Regions from separate parts of the Bacillus sp. Medicinal_06 genome, predicted to be linked through region 3. Evidence: riboswitches for the same ligand, from Rfam matches in the RefSeq annotation. Region 3 holds a riboswitch; each other region holds the start of a gene.

Region 1 (4,213 bases), on a different contig from region 3:
ATTCATAAACAATTCCTTCGCCACATTCCATTCTTCTTCCATCACATACTTTACATGACACTGCGATAAAAGCTGTCCCACACTTCGTTTTTCTTCATGTAACAATGCGTATATTTTTTCTTTTACACGATTATGATATGCCGCTAATAATGGCTGCTTTCTTCCATCAATAACCGGAATAATCGCTTCATATTCATCATTTATTTGCCCTGTTAATGCTGTAATCCACTCACTTGAAAGGTTTGGCGTATCACAAGGAGAAACGATATACCAATCTGCATTTATATGCTCCATCCCCGATACAATCCCCGCAAGCGGACCATCTCCTTTATAGGAAGGAGTATCTTCTATAACAGGAACGTCTACTAAAGTAACAATTCTTTCTTTTATATCAGGATGACTAATCACAACTACATCTTGCACGGCAGTCTGCATGACCTGAACAATGTGTTCGATAAAAGTATGTCCTTGCCAGCTTGCTAAGGCTTTCGGCTCACCAAAGCGTCTTGACATACCACCTGCTAATACAATTCCAGCGAGCCTTTTCATTGTCGATGCAGCTCAAATGTAATATGTCCAAGCTCTGGCAAAATCAATTTATTCATTGCAAGGCGAACAGCCCCGCTAGAACCAGGCATCGAAAAGACAACTTTTCTTCCGATTGTTCCACCAATTGCTCTACTTAGCATTGCAGCGCTTCCGATATCTTCTAAATAACTAATCATCCGAAACAGTTCACCAAATCCAACGATTTCCTTATCTAATAATGCTGAAACGGCTTCAATTGTCACATCACGCTTCGTAATGCCTGTTCCGCCGTTTGTTAAGATAACGTCAACATCTTCTTGGTGATAGCCAGATAATACAGCCTGTTTAATATCTTCTTTATCATCTTTTACAATTTCATAAGCCGTTACCATGTGTCCTGCTTCTACTAATAATTCTTTTAATAACTTGCCGCTCTTATCAGTCTCTTCTGTACGTGTATCAGAGACCGTAACAATTTTACAGCGCACTTTTTTGGGCGCTTGCTTTTTATGTTCTATTACACTCATTTTTATTCGCTCCTTCTTATGAACTACTCATCATTTTATCATATCGTATCGAAACTTTATGAAGTATGAAATACATCACATGTCTACAATTATGTATCAAATGAACAAAACATCATGATACAATATAAGTATATATAACCATAAAAAGGTATTTTTCCACAATCCAAATTGTATTTAACAATATAAAACAACTTGCACCAAGTCCCATTTTTAATTCATCTAAGCCACTATCAAATTATTTCCTATGGATGAGATATCAATATTGTAAAAACTCTCTATCCAAATGTCCGACGGTTCTGACCACACATACTTAACAAGTACAGCAATTCTTCTCGCCCTTTCCTATTGAATTGGATTTTGAATCGCGCGGAACAATCTGATGCAAACTAAACAAATTTTCATAATTAGGAGGCTTATTCATGGAACTTTATCAAAAACTTACAACGGTATTTATCCTTCTATTTGTCGCTTCCATCAGTGCTGGGATGGCATTAAAGGATGCTGTTCCTTATTCAGCAATCGGTGGCTGGGGATTCGCAACGCTCTTTTTGCTATGCAGTGCATTTTGTGCTGGAAAAGCGCGTCAGAAGAAAGGATGATAGCATTTGTTCCGTTAATGCGGGATAAACTATCCAAGCAAGCTTGAACTTATAATCCATACAATAAAAAAAGCTTTGCGCCTTCGCGCAAAGCTTTTTCTTCTTATATTATAGACCAGCTTGCTCTTTTAAAGCTGCTGCTTTGTCTGTACGTTCCCATGAAAGATCTACATCAGTACGTCCGAAGTGTCCGTAAGCTGCTGTTTGTTTGTAAATTGGGCGACGTAAGTCTAACATTTTGATAATGCCAGCCGGGCGAAGATCGAAGTTGTTACGAACTAGTTCTACTAGTACTTCTTCAGATACTTTACCAGTGCCGAATGTATCAACTGAAATTGATACTGGTTGTGCTACGCCGATTGCGTATGCAAGTTGTACTTCTGCTTTTTCAGCAAGGCCAGCTGCTACGATGTTTTTCGCAACATAACGAGCTGCGTATGCCGCAGAGCGGTCAACTTTTGTAGCATCCTTACCAGAGAATGCACCGCCGCCATGACGAGCGTATCCGCCGTAAGTATCGACGATGATTTTACGTCCTGTTAAACCAGCATCCCCTTGTGGTCCACCGATTACGAAGCGGCCAGTTGGGTTAATGAAGAATTTTGTTTCCTCATCCATTAATTCTGCTGGTACGACAGCTTTGATTACTTGCTCTTTTAAGTCACGATCGATTTGTTCCCACGTAGCTTCTGGGTGATGCTGCGTTGAAATTACAATTGTATCGATACGTACTGGTTTACCATTTTCATCATACTCAACTGTAACTTGCGTTTTACCGTCTGGACGTAAATAATCTAATGTTTCATCTTTACGTACTTCCGTTAAACGACGAGCTAATTTGTGAGCAAGTGAGATTGGAAGTGGCATTAATTCTTTTGTTTCATTACATGCGAAACCAAACATTAAACCTTGGTCCCCTGCACCGATTGCCTCAATCTCAGCGTCAGTCATTTGACCTTCACGTGCTTCTAACGCTTGGTCAACACCCATAGCGATGTCAGCAGATTGCTCATCGATAGATGTTAAAACTGCACAAGTTTCTGCATCGAATCCGTATTTTGCACGAGTGTAACCGATTCCTTGGATTGTTTCACGAACGATCTTTGGAATATCTACATAAGTAGAAGTCGTAATTTCCCCCGCTACCAATACTAAACCAGTTGTTACTGTTGTTTCACAAGCTACACGTGCATTTGCGTCTTTTGCTAAGATCGCATCTAAAATTGAATCAGAAATTTGGTCACAAATTTTATCTGGATGTCCTTCAGTTACAGACTCAGATGTGAACAGATGACGTTGTTTTGTCATGTGGTAAACCTCCCTACAGTAATTGTATATATTGTACGGAACTCATCCTTAATTTGCCACAAACTGCGACATTCATTTATTCTCCCACACAAGCATAAAGAAAAACCTTTCCTATTTATAGAGAAAAGGTTTAATTTGCTACTTGCATACTGCTTTTTGCCCTTCGCTCTTATCGTTCGAGACCTTGCGCCTCGCACAGGTTTTAGCACCTATTCACTTGTTTTTACCAATACAAGTGAGGTTGCTGGGCTTCATCGGGCCTGTCCCTCCGCCAGCTCGGGATAAGAGAGTATCCGTCCCAACCTATACTAAAGAAATGATATTCATTTGTCAATTAATATTCACATATTCCTACAAGTTTTTCGCATTTCTTGTCGAACAAAATATTAATAGGAAAATTATACATTCACACAAACAAAAATAAATAAATAGTATACATTATTTATATGATTGTGTTATACTCTTGGTGGGGATTACGAGAAATATTTCATTAAAATGAAAAGGATGGTATATAAATATGAGTACTGTGAATGTCCAAATTGGATTACACGAATTACTGAACGGAAGCAATGCACAGATTCAACTAAGCGTTCCACAATTAGTGGAAAAAGTACTAATGAGAAACGAAGGGAAATTAACTTCTACTGGTGCCGTCTCTGCTTCTACAGGAAAGTATACAGGACGTTCTCCTAAAGATAAATTCATTGTGAAAGAAGCATCGGTTGCAGATAAGATTGCTTGGGGATCTGTAAACCAACCGATTTCTGAAGAACATTTTAATAAATTATATACAAAAGTATTAGAGTACTTAAAGGAAAAAGACGAATTATTCGTGTTTAAAGGATTCGCTGGTGCTGATCGCAACTATCGTCTTCCATTACAAGTTGTTAACGAATATGCATGGCACAATTTATTTGTACATCAATTATTTATTCGTCCAACTGAAGAAGAATTAGCAAATCATGAATCTGAATTTACAATCGTTTCTGCACCAAGCTTTAAGGCAGATCCAGCGATCGACGGCACAAATTCTGAAGCATTCATCATGGTTTCATTTGAAAAACGCATCGTATTAATTGGTGGTACGGAATACGCTGGAGAAATGAAAAAATCAATTTTCTCTATTATGAACTTCTTACTTCCAGAACAAGATATTTTATCAATGCACTGCTCTGCAAACGTAGGTGAAGAAGGCGATGTCGCTTTATTCTTCGGTTTATCTGGAACAGGTAAAACAACACTATCTGCTGA
Region 2 (4,213 bases), on a different contig from region 3:
TTATAAAGCTGGTTCACCAGCTAAGTTTTACGTACCTGCAGAATCGTTTATGGGGAAAAAGTTTTATGAAGTCTTACCATCACCTGTAGCACAGCAATTTCGAGGAGCGATTCACCAAGTAAGGCAAAAAGAATCTACAGTTATTGTTGAATATCCGTTAACGCTTAAAGGAAGTATTAGTTTCTTTGAAGCTAGGTGTTTACCACTTTTACAAGATAAGATTATGATAATTGTTCGAGATATTACTGAGCGGAAAAAGACTGAAGAGTTATTGAATAAATCAGATACACTTGCAGCAATTGGACAGTTAGCTGCTGGGGTAGCTCATGAAGTTCGAAATCCACTGACAGTGATTAAAGGATTTATTCAACTATTTCAAATTAATCAAGAAGATCAGGATAAATACTTCGATCTTATGCTGTCAGAAATTGAGCGAATTGAATCTATCCTTCATGAGTTTTTATCAATCGCAAAGACTGATGTCATTCCAACTGAAAAGAAAAATATTTGTTTGATATTAAGAAATGTCGTTTCATTAATTAATACAAAGGCAATCATGACAAATATTCAAATTAATCTCCATATAGAATCAAAAGAATTAATAATTGATTGCTGTGAAAATCAATTAAAACAAGTTTTTATTAATATTTTACAAAACTCAATTGAAGCAATGCCAGATGGAGGGCAAATCTCTATTTCTGTGAAAAAATTAGAACGTGAAGAGGTTATTATTAATATAGTTGATGAGGGCGTAGGAATTCCTGAAGAAAGAATAAAAAGGCTTGGTGAACCTTTTTATAGTACAAAGGAAAAAGGAACTGGCATTGGACTCATGCTCAGTTATAAAATCATTGAAAGTCATCAAGGAAGAATTAGTATCATGAGTGAGGTAGGAGTAGGAACATCCGTTACTATTTATTTACCTATGTTTCAAAGTGAGCAGGGTACTTCTCATTCAGCTATGCCATCTATAACAGGGTCTTGGTAATAGAGATTAATTTCCATTTCATATAGAGTAGCAGCAAAGAAAAGAAGCTATCTTATTATCTTGTAAGATAGCTTCTTTTCTTGATTAGCCAGCGAATTGCACTGCAATTTTGGCATGTAAAAAAGCAGTATCAAATACAGGGATAGAAAGATCTTGTTGTGAAATGAGTAACGGTATTTCTGTGCATCCTAATAAAATTCCTTCTGCCCCGTTTTTAATGAGATTTTGAACAATTTGTAAGAAACGGTCTTTGGATTGCTTTAAAATAATACCTTTACTTAACTCTTGGAGAATGACATGATGAATGAAATTTCGTTCATCTTCTTTGGGAATAATTGTTTCAATACCATAATTAGCTAGTCTCGTTTTATAAAAATCTTGTTCCATTGTTTGTTTTGTTCCAAGCAAACCAATCCGCTTCACATCATGTTCAACAATTTCTTCAGCGCTTACATCGCCAATATGAAGAAGTGGGATAGAGATTGCTTTTTCTACTTCTTCCGCAAATTGGTGTACTGTATTTGAACACATAAGTATACAATCTGCACCGGAGTGTTCTACTTTTTTAGCTACTTGAACGAGTTGGTTTTGCACTTCTTCATATTGTTGATTTTGTAGTAAATTCGTCACTTCGCCAAAATCCATGCTATATAGAACAAGCTTTGCATTATGATTATACTGAGATAAAGTTAGTGTATTAATATGTTTATAATAAAGAGATGTTGATTCCCAGCTTAATCCACCAATTAACCCAATTACTTTCATGTCTCATTCCCCCTGTTAACCTGTTTTGTTATTAATTATTCCATAATTCCGATAAGAATACAATGATTTATTTGTCATTTTATATAAAAATAAAAATAGTGAGAATAATATTGAAATTAATTCACGTTAGTGCAATAATACAAATTACAAACGAATACTTATCCAGAGAGGTGGAGGGAACGGCCCTATGAAACCTCAGCAACCCCTATTTATTCATAGAAATAGGAAGGTGCTAATTCCACAAAAGACATATTGTCTTTTGAAAGATAAGAGGATCATATATCCATACGCAAATGACCTCTTCTATAAGAGGTCATTTTTTATTGGGGAGAAAGGAAGTGAAGATGAATAATTCCATTTTCTTTTACATATAGGACTAATATAAGCTAACTAGAATGAGGGGGAATTCATATGAACAAATTATCTACAAAATTAGTCGTAGCAATTGGAATTGGTTCTGCAATATATGGGGTATTAGGTCTATGGGGACTTTCAATTGCCCCAAATACATTTATAAAACCAGCTCTGGCCATATTAACAATTTTTGGTGCGATTTTCGGACCATTTGCAGGACTTTTGATTGGTCTTATCGGTCATACAGTGACAGATACTATCGCTGGATGGGGAATATGGTGGGGATGGGTACTTAGCTCAGGCATTATTGGATTTACGATGGGACTTGTACAAAAACGAGCAAGTTTCAGTGTGGAAAATGGAACATTCGGTAATCGAGATATTTCATATTTTGCTGTAACAGGTTTACTTGGGATTGTTATTGGAATTATATTTGCCGGCGCTTTCGATATTATCGTGATGGGAGAGCCTTTAGATAAAATTATTATTCAAGTACTTGGTGCAACGATTGCAGATGTCCTTGTTTTCTTAATCCTTGGTTTACCAATTACACTTGGATTAGCGAAAGCAAATAAAAAACATACACATTTAAAAATTGAAAAGTAGGGATAGCACAATGAAGCCGATTATTTCCTTTGAACAATTTACATTTCAATATCAACAAGTGACAGAACCTACTTTAAAGAATATCACACTTCATATTTATCCAGGTGAAAAAGTATTGATTGCTGGTCGAAGTGGATCAGGAAAATCTACATTGGCCCATTGTATAAATGGGCTGATCCCTTTTTCATATGAGGGATCAAGTACTGGGAACATTTCAATATGTGGTAAGGATCCACGAAAAAGTAGTATTTTTGAGCAAAGTAAGCTTGTAGGAACTATTTTGCAAGATCAAGATTCCCAGTTTATTGGGTTAACTGTAGGGGAAGATGTTGCATTTTCGTTAGAAAATGATTGCGTAGAACAGGAGGAAATGAAGGCGGTTGTTATGGACTCTTTACAGAAAGTACAGATGCATAGATTTCACTCACGAAGCCCACATGAATTATCTGGTGGTCAAAAACAAACTGTCTCTCTTGCTGGGCTACTAACGACGGATGCTGACATATTACTATTTGATGAGCCATTAGCAAATCTAGACCCAATAAGTAGTTTAAAAGCAGTAGAACTTATTCAAAAGGTACATCAACAATTAAATAAAACAATCGTTATTATTGAGCATAGAATAGAAGAGATATTAAAATTAGACTTAGATAAAATTATATTAATAGATGAAGGGAATATTGTAGCAATCGATTCACCAAAAAAGATTTTACAAGCAAACATTTTACAAAGTATAGGGTTAAGAGAACCTATATATATTGAAGTGTTAAAAAATCTAAAAATGAATATTTTAGATGAAGAAATTTATCCAATTGAAACTTTAAATAATGAGGAGTTAAATAAAACGATAAAGCAATGGATGATGAGTTCTACTGCTTCTAAAAAACAATGTAAAAAAGAAGTCTTATGTCAAATAGAAAATCTCTCATTTTCATATTCCCACAAAAATTTCACATTAAAGGACATAACACTCTCTATACGAAGAGGAGAAATATTAGCATTATTAGGTCATAATGGTGCAGGCAAATCTACATTTGCACATTTATTAACTGGAATGAACACAGCACAGGAAGGGAAAATTGTACTTGATAATGATAATATAACTTCATGGTCTATTCGGAAACGTGGAGAAGTGATATCTTACGTCATGCAAAATCCTAATCATATGATTACACAATCTACTGTTTGGGATGAAGTTGCTTTTTCATTAAAATTACAGAAGGTTTCTAAGGCAGAAATACATAAACGAGTGGAAGATGCGTTGCAAATTTGTGGGTTATATCCATTTCGAAATTGGCCGATTCAAGCGTTAAGCTACGGGCAAAAAAAGAGGCTTACCATTGCATCAGTTTTAACAACGAATCCGAAGCTCATCATCTTAGACGAGCCAACAGCAGGACAAGATTATTTTCATTATGAACAATTTATGTCTTGTATAAGTGTATTAGCGGCAAAAGGAATATCATTTATCTTTATTACACATGATATGAACCTAGCTTT
Region 3 (4,213 bases):
TTGAATACCATCCCCATCTGCAATTTCCGGCACTCTCTCTAAATCATAACCAGTCGTCCAAAGTTCTGGTAATACGATAATGTCCGGGTTTCCTTGCATCGCTTCTTCTATTTTTTTCTTTGCATTTTCAATATTTATTTTTACATTACCAAAAGCAATATCCATTTGAATACATGCGACTTTCATTCTATCGACCCCATCTTCAATTATTTTTTCTTTACAAAAACTTAGAAAGGTTATATCATTTGTCACTAGAATTGTAACAACTTTCAAAAGAGGTGGAAAGTATGAAACATTTTCAACCTTCCGAGATTACAACATCATTACCAACACAATTTTTTGCTTCACTTGTTGCAAAAGTTAACAAAGTCGTTGAAGCAGGGCATGATGTTATCAATCTAGGTCAAGGCAATCCAGATCAACCAACACCGCCGCATATCGTAACAGCTTTACAACGTGCAGCAGAAAAAACAGTTCATCACAAATACCCGCCATTCCGCGGACATGAAAGCTTAAAAAAAGCCGTTGCGACATTCTATAAACGTGAATACGGAGTCAAAATAAACCCTAAAACAGAAGTCGCTATCTTATTTGGTGGTAAAGCAGGGCTGGTTGAACTACCGCTTTGTTTTACAAATCCTGGTGACACAATACTTGTACCTGATCCAGGATATCCTGACTATTTATCAGGCGTCGCTTTAGCGAAAGCAAAGTTTGAGACGATGCCATTATTAGCAGAAAATGATTTTTTACCGGATTACACTAAAATTAATGATGCTATTGCCAAACAAGCCAAATTGATGTTTTTAAATTATCCTAATAATCCAACTGGTGCTATTGCATCAAAAACGTTCTTTGAACAAACAATATCATTTGCACATGAAAATGATATTTTAGTAGTTCACGACTTCGCTTATGGAGCAATTGGCTTTGATGGCAACAAACCAACTAGCTTCTTACAAGCAAACGGCGCAAAAGATGTTGGCATTGAAATTTATACACTATCAAAAACATTTAATATGGCTGGCTGGCGTATCGCCTTTGCGATCGGTAACGAAAGTGTCATTGAAACAATTAATTTATTGCAAGATCATATGTATGTCAGCATTTTTGGTGCTGTGCAAGAGGCGGCTTGTGAGGCGCTATTAAGTTCACAATCTTGTGTAAATGAACTTGTAGAACGCTATGAATCACGGAGAAATGCACTCATTACAGCGTGCCGTTCAATTGGATGGGATGTTGTCGCACCGAAGGGATCATTTTTCGCATGGCTTCCTGTTCCTAATGAGTATACATCAGAACAATTTACTGACTTATTGTTAGAACAAGCACATGTAGCAGTTGCACCTGGAGTCGGATTCGGTGAACATGGCGAAGGCTACGTTCGTATTGGGTTATTACATACAGAAGAGCGATTACAAGAAGCTATTCAACGAATCCAGAAATTAAAAATTTTCAAAAAAACATTGACACTATAAAGAAACTCTGTCAAAATTCAGATATCGAAAAAATTTAAACATTTCTAAATACTTCTTATCAAGAGCAGGTGGAGGGACGAGCCCGACGAAACCCGGCAACCGATCTACAATTGTAGGCACGGTGCTAATTCTCGCAGCATTACGCTGACAGATAAGGAGCTGGTTGTAAAAAAACCTCTCCTTAGCTGAGAGGTTTTTTTATTTAACTAGGAGGTTATGAAAATGAGCGGAATAACAGCAACTTATTTAATCCATGATGATTCTCATAATGTAAACAAAAAAGCAGAACAAATTGCTCTCGGTTTGACAATTGGTTCATGGACCCATTTACCACACTTATTACAAGAACAATTAAAACAACATAAAGGCAATGTCATTCATGTCGAAAAGTTAGAAGAACAAGAACATGTAAATGCGTACCTTGGAAAAAAAGTAACGCGTGGACTCATTAAAATTCATTATCCATCACTAAATTTCAGTCCTGATTTACCGGCCATTTTAACAACAACATTTGGAAAATTATCATTAGATGGTGAAGTTAAATTAATTGATTTAACATTTTCAGATGACTTAAAAAAACATTTCCCTGGTCCTAAATTTGGTATTGAAGGTATTCGACATCTCTTACATATTCACGATCGTCCACTTCTAATGAGTATTTTCAAGGGAATGCTTGGACGTAATATCGGATATTTAAAAACTCAACTACGTGATCAAGCAATTGGCGGTGTAGATATTGTAAAAGATGATGAGATTTTATTTGAAAACTCATTAACGCCACTTACGAAACGAATTCATGCTGGAAAAGAAGTATTACAATCTGTATACGAAACATATGGTCATAAGACTTTATATGCAGTGAATTTAACGGGACGTACTTATGATTTAAAAGAACATGCCAAACGAGCAATTGAATCCGGTGCAGATATCCTACTTTTTAATGTCTTCGCGTACGGATTAGATGTACTACAATCACTTGCAGAGGATAAAGATATTTCTATTCCTATCATGGCTCATCCTGCTGTTAGCGGTGCTTATGCATCATCAAAATTATACGGATTTTCTTCACCATTGTTACTTGGAAAATTGCTTCGTTATGCTGGTGCAGACTTCTCTTTATTTCCATCGCCATACGGCAGTGTTGCATTAGAAAAAAAAGAAGCCCTTCTTATTACAGAAGCACTAACAAAAGAAGCTTCCGATTTAAAAAGAAGCTTCCCTGTTCCATCAGCTGGTATTCATCCTGGTTTTGTTCCATTTATCCTTCGCGATTTTGGCAAGGATGTTGTCATTAATGCAGGTGGTGGTATTCACGGTCATCCAAGCAGTGCACAAGGCGGAGGAAAAGCATTCCGAGCAGCAATTGATGCCGCTTTGCAAGGAACACCATTGCATGAAGTAGATAACACTGATTTACATGCTGCACTACAATTATGGGGAAATCCATCTTACGAGGTGAAACTATGAGTCTTCAAATTTTTTGTGACTTCGATGGTACGATTACGAACAATGATAATATCGTTGCCATTATGGAAAAATTCGCTCCACCAGAAGCTGAGGAAATAAAACGAAGGATATTATCACAAGATCTTTCTATTCAAGAAGGAGTCTCACAACTTTTTAAATTATTACCAACAACTTTGCATGATAATATCATCAAGTTCCTAAAAGAAACGGCTAGTATACGCACTGGTTTTGAAGAATTTTTACAGTTTATAAATGAAAATAATATTTCTTTTTATGTTATTTCTGGAGGAATGGATTTCTTCGTTCATCCCCTCTTAGAAGGACTCGTTCCAGAAAATCGAATTTATTGCAATAAAACTGATTTTTCTGAAGAATTCATCAAAGTAAAATGGCCACACCCTTGCGATGAACATTGTAATTATGCTTGTGGTCTTTGTAAATCAACATTAATTCGACATCTTAGCTCTAACGATGATCTTCATATTGTAATAGGCGACTCCATCACAGATTTACAAGCAGCCAAACAAGCCGACAAAGTATTCGCCCGGGATTTTCTTATTACAAAATGTGAAGAACACCATATTCCTTACACACCATTTGAAACATTTTATGATATTCAAACGGAATTACAGCACTTGTTGGAGGTAAAGCTATGAAACAACTTTTTCATCAATGGCATAACTTAAGTGAACTAAAAAAAGAATTAACCAATCGCAACTGGTTTCCAGCAACAAGTGGAAATATTTCTATAAAAGTAAATCACGAACCACTTACTTTTCTTATCTCAGCAAGCGGGAAGGATAAAACAAAAACAACACCTGATGATTTCCTATTAGTTGATTATCAAGGAAAACCAGTCTTAGATACCGATTTACGTCCTTCTGCCGAAACCATATTGCATACGCATATTTACAATCATACAAATGCTGGTTGCGTCCTACATGTCCATACAACTGATAATAATGTCATCACAAATTTATATAAAGAAGAAGTTATTCTTCGTAACCAAGAAATTATTAAAGCTCTTGATATTTGGGAAGAAGGTGCAACCATTCACATTCCAATTATTGAAAATGATGCCCACATCCCTTCGCTTGGGGAAAAATTCAAGAAGCACATCCATGAAGATTCAGGGGCTATATTAATCCGAAACCACGGTATTACCGTTTGGGGAAAAGATAGCTTTGATACAAAGAAACGATTAGAAGCATATGAGTTTTTATTCCAATTTCATATAAAACTATTATCAATTCAAGGAGGCGTTTCAT
Region 4 (4,213 bases), on a different contig from region 3:
GTTCTTCAATTTGCAAAGATACTGATTTTACACCGTGAAATAAACCTTCTTTCGTCTGAAACGTTTTATTTATATCGCGTAACGTTATCATGTTCACTCACTCCTTTTCAATTGATTTATAAGCATCTTCTGCTAGTAATGAGAGTGTTACATCATCCATTGGTGGATTGTGTAAACCAGCGCGAACATTTAAATAATAGCGGTGCAGTGGATTCTTTTCAGATAAACTTTTTGCTCCTACAATTCTCATTGCCTTATCAACAATTGATATCGCCGCATTCGTCGCAATATATTTCGCCGCTGCTAATTCCGCTTGCAGGGATTGTTTATCTTCCGCCTCATCATATTTTTTCGCAACTTGGTATAAAAAAGTACGAGCTTGCAAGAGTTCGAGCTCTAATTCGCCTACTAATCTCCTAACGTTTGGAAGTAAACTGATTGGATGATTTAAACTATTCGGTTGATATGATTTCGCAAAATGAATTGCATAATTTCTTGCAGCCTGCGCAATTCCTAAATAGCATGCTGGTATGTGAAGTAACCATCCAATTCCTTTCGGTTTCGACTGTGAACCTTTTACATCTGTAAAAAATTTATCTGGGATTTCAACATTCTGCAGTACAAGATCATGGCTAGCGGTTCCACGCATCGCAACACTATCCCATGTCTCTTCAATCAACACACCCTTTTCATGTCTTGGAATCACAAATTCTCCTATCTCATCTCGCCCTTCAATGCTCGCAGATATAATGAAATAATCAAGTACTGGCGCCATTGTTGTGAACGTTTTTCTTCCATTTATAATCCACTTATCACCTTTTTGGACAGCGAGCGTTTCTGGCTTTCCTCCCCGCGTTGGACTCCCTGTCTTTGGTTCAGTTGCTGCCCGGTTAAAAAGAGCGCCTTTTTTTACTTCTTCACAAAACCAAGAAAACATCTCAGGTTTCCATGAGCGATTTTCCGCAAGTTCTTTCACTATTCCAAGATGCCAACCGATTGATAAAGCTGTTGCTCCGTCTCCCTCTGCAATCTTTTCTTGAAATAAAACAAAATCATACAATGAAATGGCCTTTCCTCCGACATCTTTTGGTAATGTTAACTTCGTATAACCGATATGCTGCAACTCTTTAATATTTTCAAAAGGAAAAGATCCGAGTTCACTCAGTTGATGTTCCCTTCCTGCAAATTGCGGAACTAGCTCCTTTAGTTTCTCCAATACGAGAACTTGTTCTTCTGTTTCTATAAATGATAATGTCATATCAAGATCTCCTTTACTTTAAGTAATCAGGAAGCACGAATCCTTCAAATTGTTCTTCAGATTGAATCATCTTTTTAAATTCTGGTGAATGGTACGCTTCAATTAAGTCTTTCGCAAATTGTTTTGCTTTATCTTCATCACGAACAGTAACAATAATTCTGTGTTGCGAAGGTGTTTTTTCTAATTCCAATGCTTCTTTTAACTTATGTCCAGATGAAATGACAAGGTTTCCGTTAATAATACCGTAATCTAAGTCTTTCATCGCTCTTGGGATCTGTGGTGATTCAAGCGGTACTAATTTGAAATCTTTCTTTTTAAACGTAATGTCTTTTTCAGAGATTGTTAAAATATTTACATTTTCTTTTAATTTCACCCAGCCAATCCCTTCTAAAATACGTAATGCTCGTTCTAAATTAACTGGATCATTTGGTACCCCAATCTTCATTCCATCTTTCAAATCATCTAATGATTTATGTTTTTCAGAGTATACACCTTGAGGTGCTGATGGAACTTGAATAATACTTGAAATTTTCGCATTATTTTCTTTTGCGTAAGACTTCATAAAAGCAGTACTTTGAAATATATTTGCATCAATATCCTTATTCGTTAATGCTGGATTTGTTTCGTTTGGTGAATTAAACTCAACAATTTTAATTTTGTACCCCTTTTTCTCTAAGTACGGTTGTACTGCTTTTTTCACTTGATCGCTATATGGGCCAGGTGTAAAGCCTAAACGAATCTCTTTTTGATCGCCCCCTGATTTCTGCGTACAACCAGTAATAATAAATAAACTACATACAATACTTACAAGTGCAAAAAATAAACGCTTCATCCCTTCTCCTCCTACTAAAAAACAACCTTACATATAAGAAGGTTGTCATCTCTTTTCCTTCTTATCTACTCGGAATTAGCACCTTTTTTATTAACAGATAGGTTGCTGAAGTTTCATTGGGCCGTTCCCTCCACTTCTCTCGATAAGATTATATTTGATTATGCATTCTATTGTGTCACTATTCCGATGAAAATACAAGGTTTTTTATTTAAAAATTTTCTATAATTTGTAAAGTCATAAAAAATCCGCATCATATTTGCATAAAAAAGGATAGACTCCGTAGAACCACTCTACCTTTGTCTATCCTTTTCTTTATTTTTTAATCGCCTTTCAACATACGTAAAGGTAACGATGCAACATACCCAATATAAGAACATAATTCTTTAAAGAAAAATGGAATTTCTGTATCTAATGTTTTATACGCTGACGTTGGCGTTGGTGATGCATATGCATCCATCCCAATATGCTTCGCTATTTTCATCGCTCGCTTCATATGAAGGGGATCACTTACAATCGTGTATGTATGTAAGCCATTATCAATTCCGACCTGCTTTGCATTCTTTAAATTATCTTCTGTAAAACGCGACTGTGTTTCAATTAATATATCTTCATCCTTTACGTTATGCTTTAATGCATACGCTTTCGCAGTGCGTGCTTCTTCCTGCTCTGCTTCAAATTTCGTACCACCTGTAAAAATAATTTTTTTAATACTTCCATTCTTATACAAAGAAATTGCATGATTGATTCTTTCACGAAATACAGGAGACGGTTTTCCGTTCCAAGAAGCCGCCCCTAGTACAATAGCAGCATCTGTATCCACCTCATCTGTTTTAAAACGATAACTCCAAATATCGTAAGCTGCATAACTTATAAATACAATGATAGAACTAACCATGAGTAAGAACACTTGCAAAACTCTTCTTTTTTTACTTTTTTTATTTTGTTTCATTTGTACTGGCCCCCGTGCATTATCCATACTTCTAAAAAATAATCTATTTTAAATCATTATATTTGAGTTCATTTGAAAGAAGGCACGTTTCTAAACAATTGATTCGTGCTATAAAGGGTTTTCATTCAAATAGAGGATTTTTCATTTACTATTTTTTGTGGTTCATATTTTATGAATTTGATTTATGTACAAAATTTCTCATACAACTCTATTGTAACGAATTTCTTCACAGAAGGGAATGATGAAACAAAAGTATATAAAAAAAGGAATCACTTTGTAAGAAAAAAGAAGTGATTTTCCTAATTTCATAGAAACACACCTCTTTTTTCTATCTACTTTATAATCCAATATTTCATATGCTGTTCTTCCAGTACACATTTGAATCCTGTTTTTTCTAAAACCTTACTTGAGGCAATATTACTCTTGAAACAATCCGCTTTAATGATTTGCACCTCATTAGTCTGCTGTAGCCATTCAACGAAAGCTTTTGCCATTTCAGTTGCATAGCCATTCCCTTGATATTCTGGCACAATACTATATCCAATCTCTACTGTATCCCTTGAATCAGGTGCACCTTTACAACCCATATCACCAATAATTAGATTATCTTCCTTATGAATAATGAGCCCACTCCATTTACTTTGCTTTGGATTTTTTCGTAAACCTTCTGCAATCCACGGCAAGATATCTTTATAATCAGGCATGGGCCATTCTAAAGATACTTTATATGGTATGATTTCTTGCAGCTCTTCTCTTCCTTTTATCGTTGCCTCAACAAGTTCTAATGTAAAGGGAATCATTTTTAGTCTCTTTGTTTCAATATTTGTCACGTATGCCCCCTATTTATGTAAATCCATTTTTTTCAGTAGTTGCTCTTTCACTACTGGCCACTCACTCGAAATGATGCTATATACTACCGCATCCCTTACATAGCCACTCGGTAACTTTCTCTCATTTCGTAGTACACCTTCTTTTACAGCACCAAGCCTTTCAATCGCTCGCTGCGCTTTTTCATTTCGTAAATCTGTCTTTATTTGCACGCGTAGCATTTGTAACTCTTCAAACGCATATTGCAATAGCATGTACTTACATTCCGTATTAATACTCGTTCGTTGTACACTCGGATGATACCATGTTTGGCCGAGTTCAACCGTTTTGTTATCATTTGAAATAC

Evidence for each region. Region 3 has a riboswitch for S-adenosylmethionine ahead of mtnW (2,3-diketo-5-methylthiopentyl-1-phosphate enolase). Riboswitches for the same ligand answer to the same signal wherever they lie in the genome.
Region 1: linked by a shared signal. The riboswitch ahead of metK (methionine adenosyltransferase) and the one ahead of mtnW (2,3-diketo-5-methylthiopentyl-1-phosphate enolase) in region 3 are both predicted to bind S-adenosylmethionine.
Region 2: linked by a shared signal. The riboswitch ahead of AC1M36_RS00060 (ECF-type riboflavin transporter substrate-binding protein) and the one ahead of mtnW (2,3-diketo-5-methylthiopentyl-1-phosphate enolase) in region 3 are both predicted to bind S-adenosylmethionine.
Region 4: linked by a shared signal. The riboswitch ahead of AC1M36_RS01775 (MetQ/NlpA family ABC transporter substrate-binding protein) and the one ahead of mtnW (2,3-diketo-5-methylthiopentyl-1-phosphate enolase) in region 3 are both predicted to bind S-adenosylmethionine.

Annotation. Positions count from the first base shown of each region.
Region 1 covers NZ_JBWYHD010000002.1:127,982-132,194, reverse strand. The annotation lists gene AC1M36_RS04310 (molybdenum cofactor guanylyltransferase) at 1-549, opposite strand, end outside; gene AC1M36_RS04305 (MogA/MoaB family molybdenum cofactor biosynthesis protein) at 546-1,055, opposite strand; gene AC1M36_RS04300 (hypothetical protein) at 1,475-1,654, shown strand; gene metK (methionine adenosyltransferase) at 1,763-2,962, opposite strand; SAM riboswitch class I at 3,129-3,250, opposite strand; gene pckA (phosphoenolpyruvate carboxykinase (ATP)) at 3,480-4,213, shown strand, end outside.
Region 2 covers NZ_JBWYHD010000001.1:7,762-11,974, reverse strand. The annotation lists gene AC1M36_RS00070 (ATP-binding protein) at 1-988, shown strand, start outside; gene AC1M36_RS00065 (aspartate/glutamate racemase family protein) at 1,073-1,753, opposite strand; SAM riboswitch class I at 1,909-2,026, shown strand; gene AC1M36_RS00060 (ECF-type riboflavin transporter substrate-binding protein) at 2,165-2,713, shown strand; gene AC1M36_RS00055 (ABC transporter ATP-binding protein) at 2,724-4,213, shown strand, end outside.
Region 3 covers NZ_JBWYHD010000007.1:326,727-330,939, forward strand. The annotation lists gene AC1M36_RS19160 (carbon-nitrogen family hydrolase) at 1-273, opposite strand, end outside; gene AC1M36_RS19165 (pyridoxal phosphate-dependent aminotransferase) at 288-1,478, shown strand; SAM riboswitch class I at 1,531-1,636, shown strand; gene mtnW (2,3-diketo-5-methylthiopentyl-1-phosphate enolase) at 1,701-2,945, shown strand; gene AC1M36_RS19175 (2-hydroxy-3-keto-5-methylthiopentenyl-1-phosphate phosphatase) at 2,942-3,601, shown strand; gene AC1M36_RS19180 (methylthioribulose 1-phosphate dehydratase) at 3,598-4,213, shown strand, end outside.
Region 4 covers NZ_JBWYHD010000001.1:332,342-336,554, forward strand. The annotation lists gene AC1M36_RS01765 (methionine ABC transporter ATP-binding protein) at 1-91, opposite strand, end outside; gene AC1M36_RS01770 (acyl-CoA dehydrogenase family protein) at 98-1,258, opposite strand; gene AC1M36_RS01775 (MetQ/NlpA family ABC transporter substrate-binding protein) at 1,272-2,090, opposite strand; SAM riboswitch class I at 2,149-2,239, opposite strand; gene AC1M36_RS01780 (YdcF family protein) at 2,410-3,039, opposite strand; gene AC1M36_RS01785 (GNAT family N-acetyltransferase) at 3,372-3,869, opposite strand; gene AC1M36_RS01790 (GNAT family N-acetyltransferase) at 3,879-4,213, opposite strand, start outside.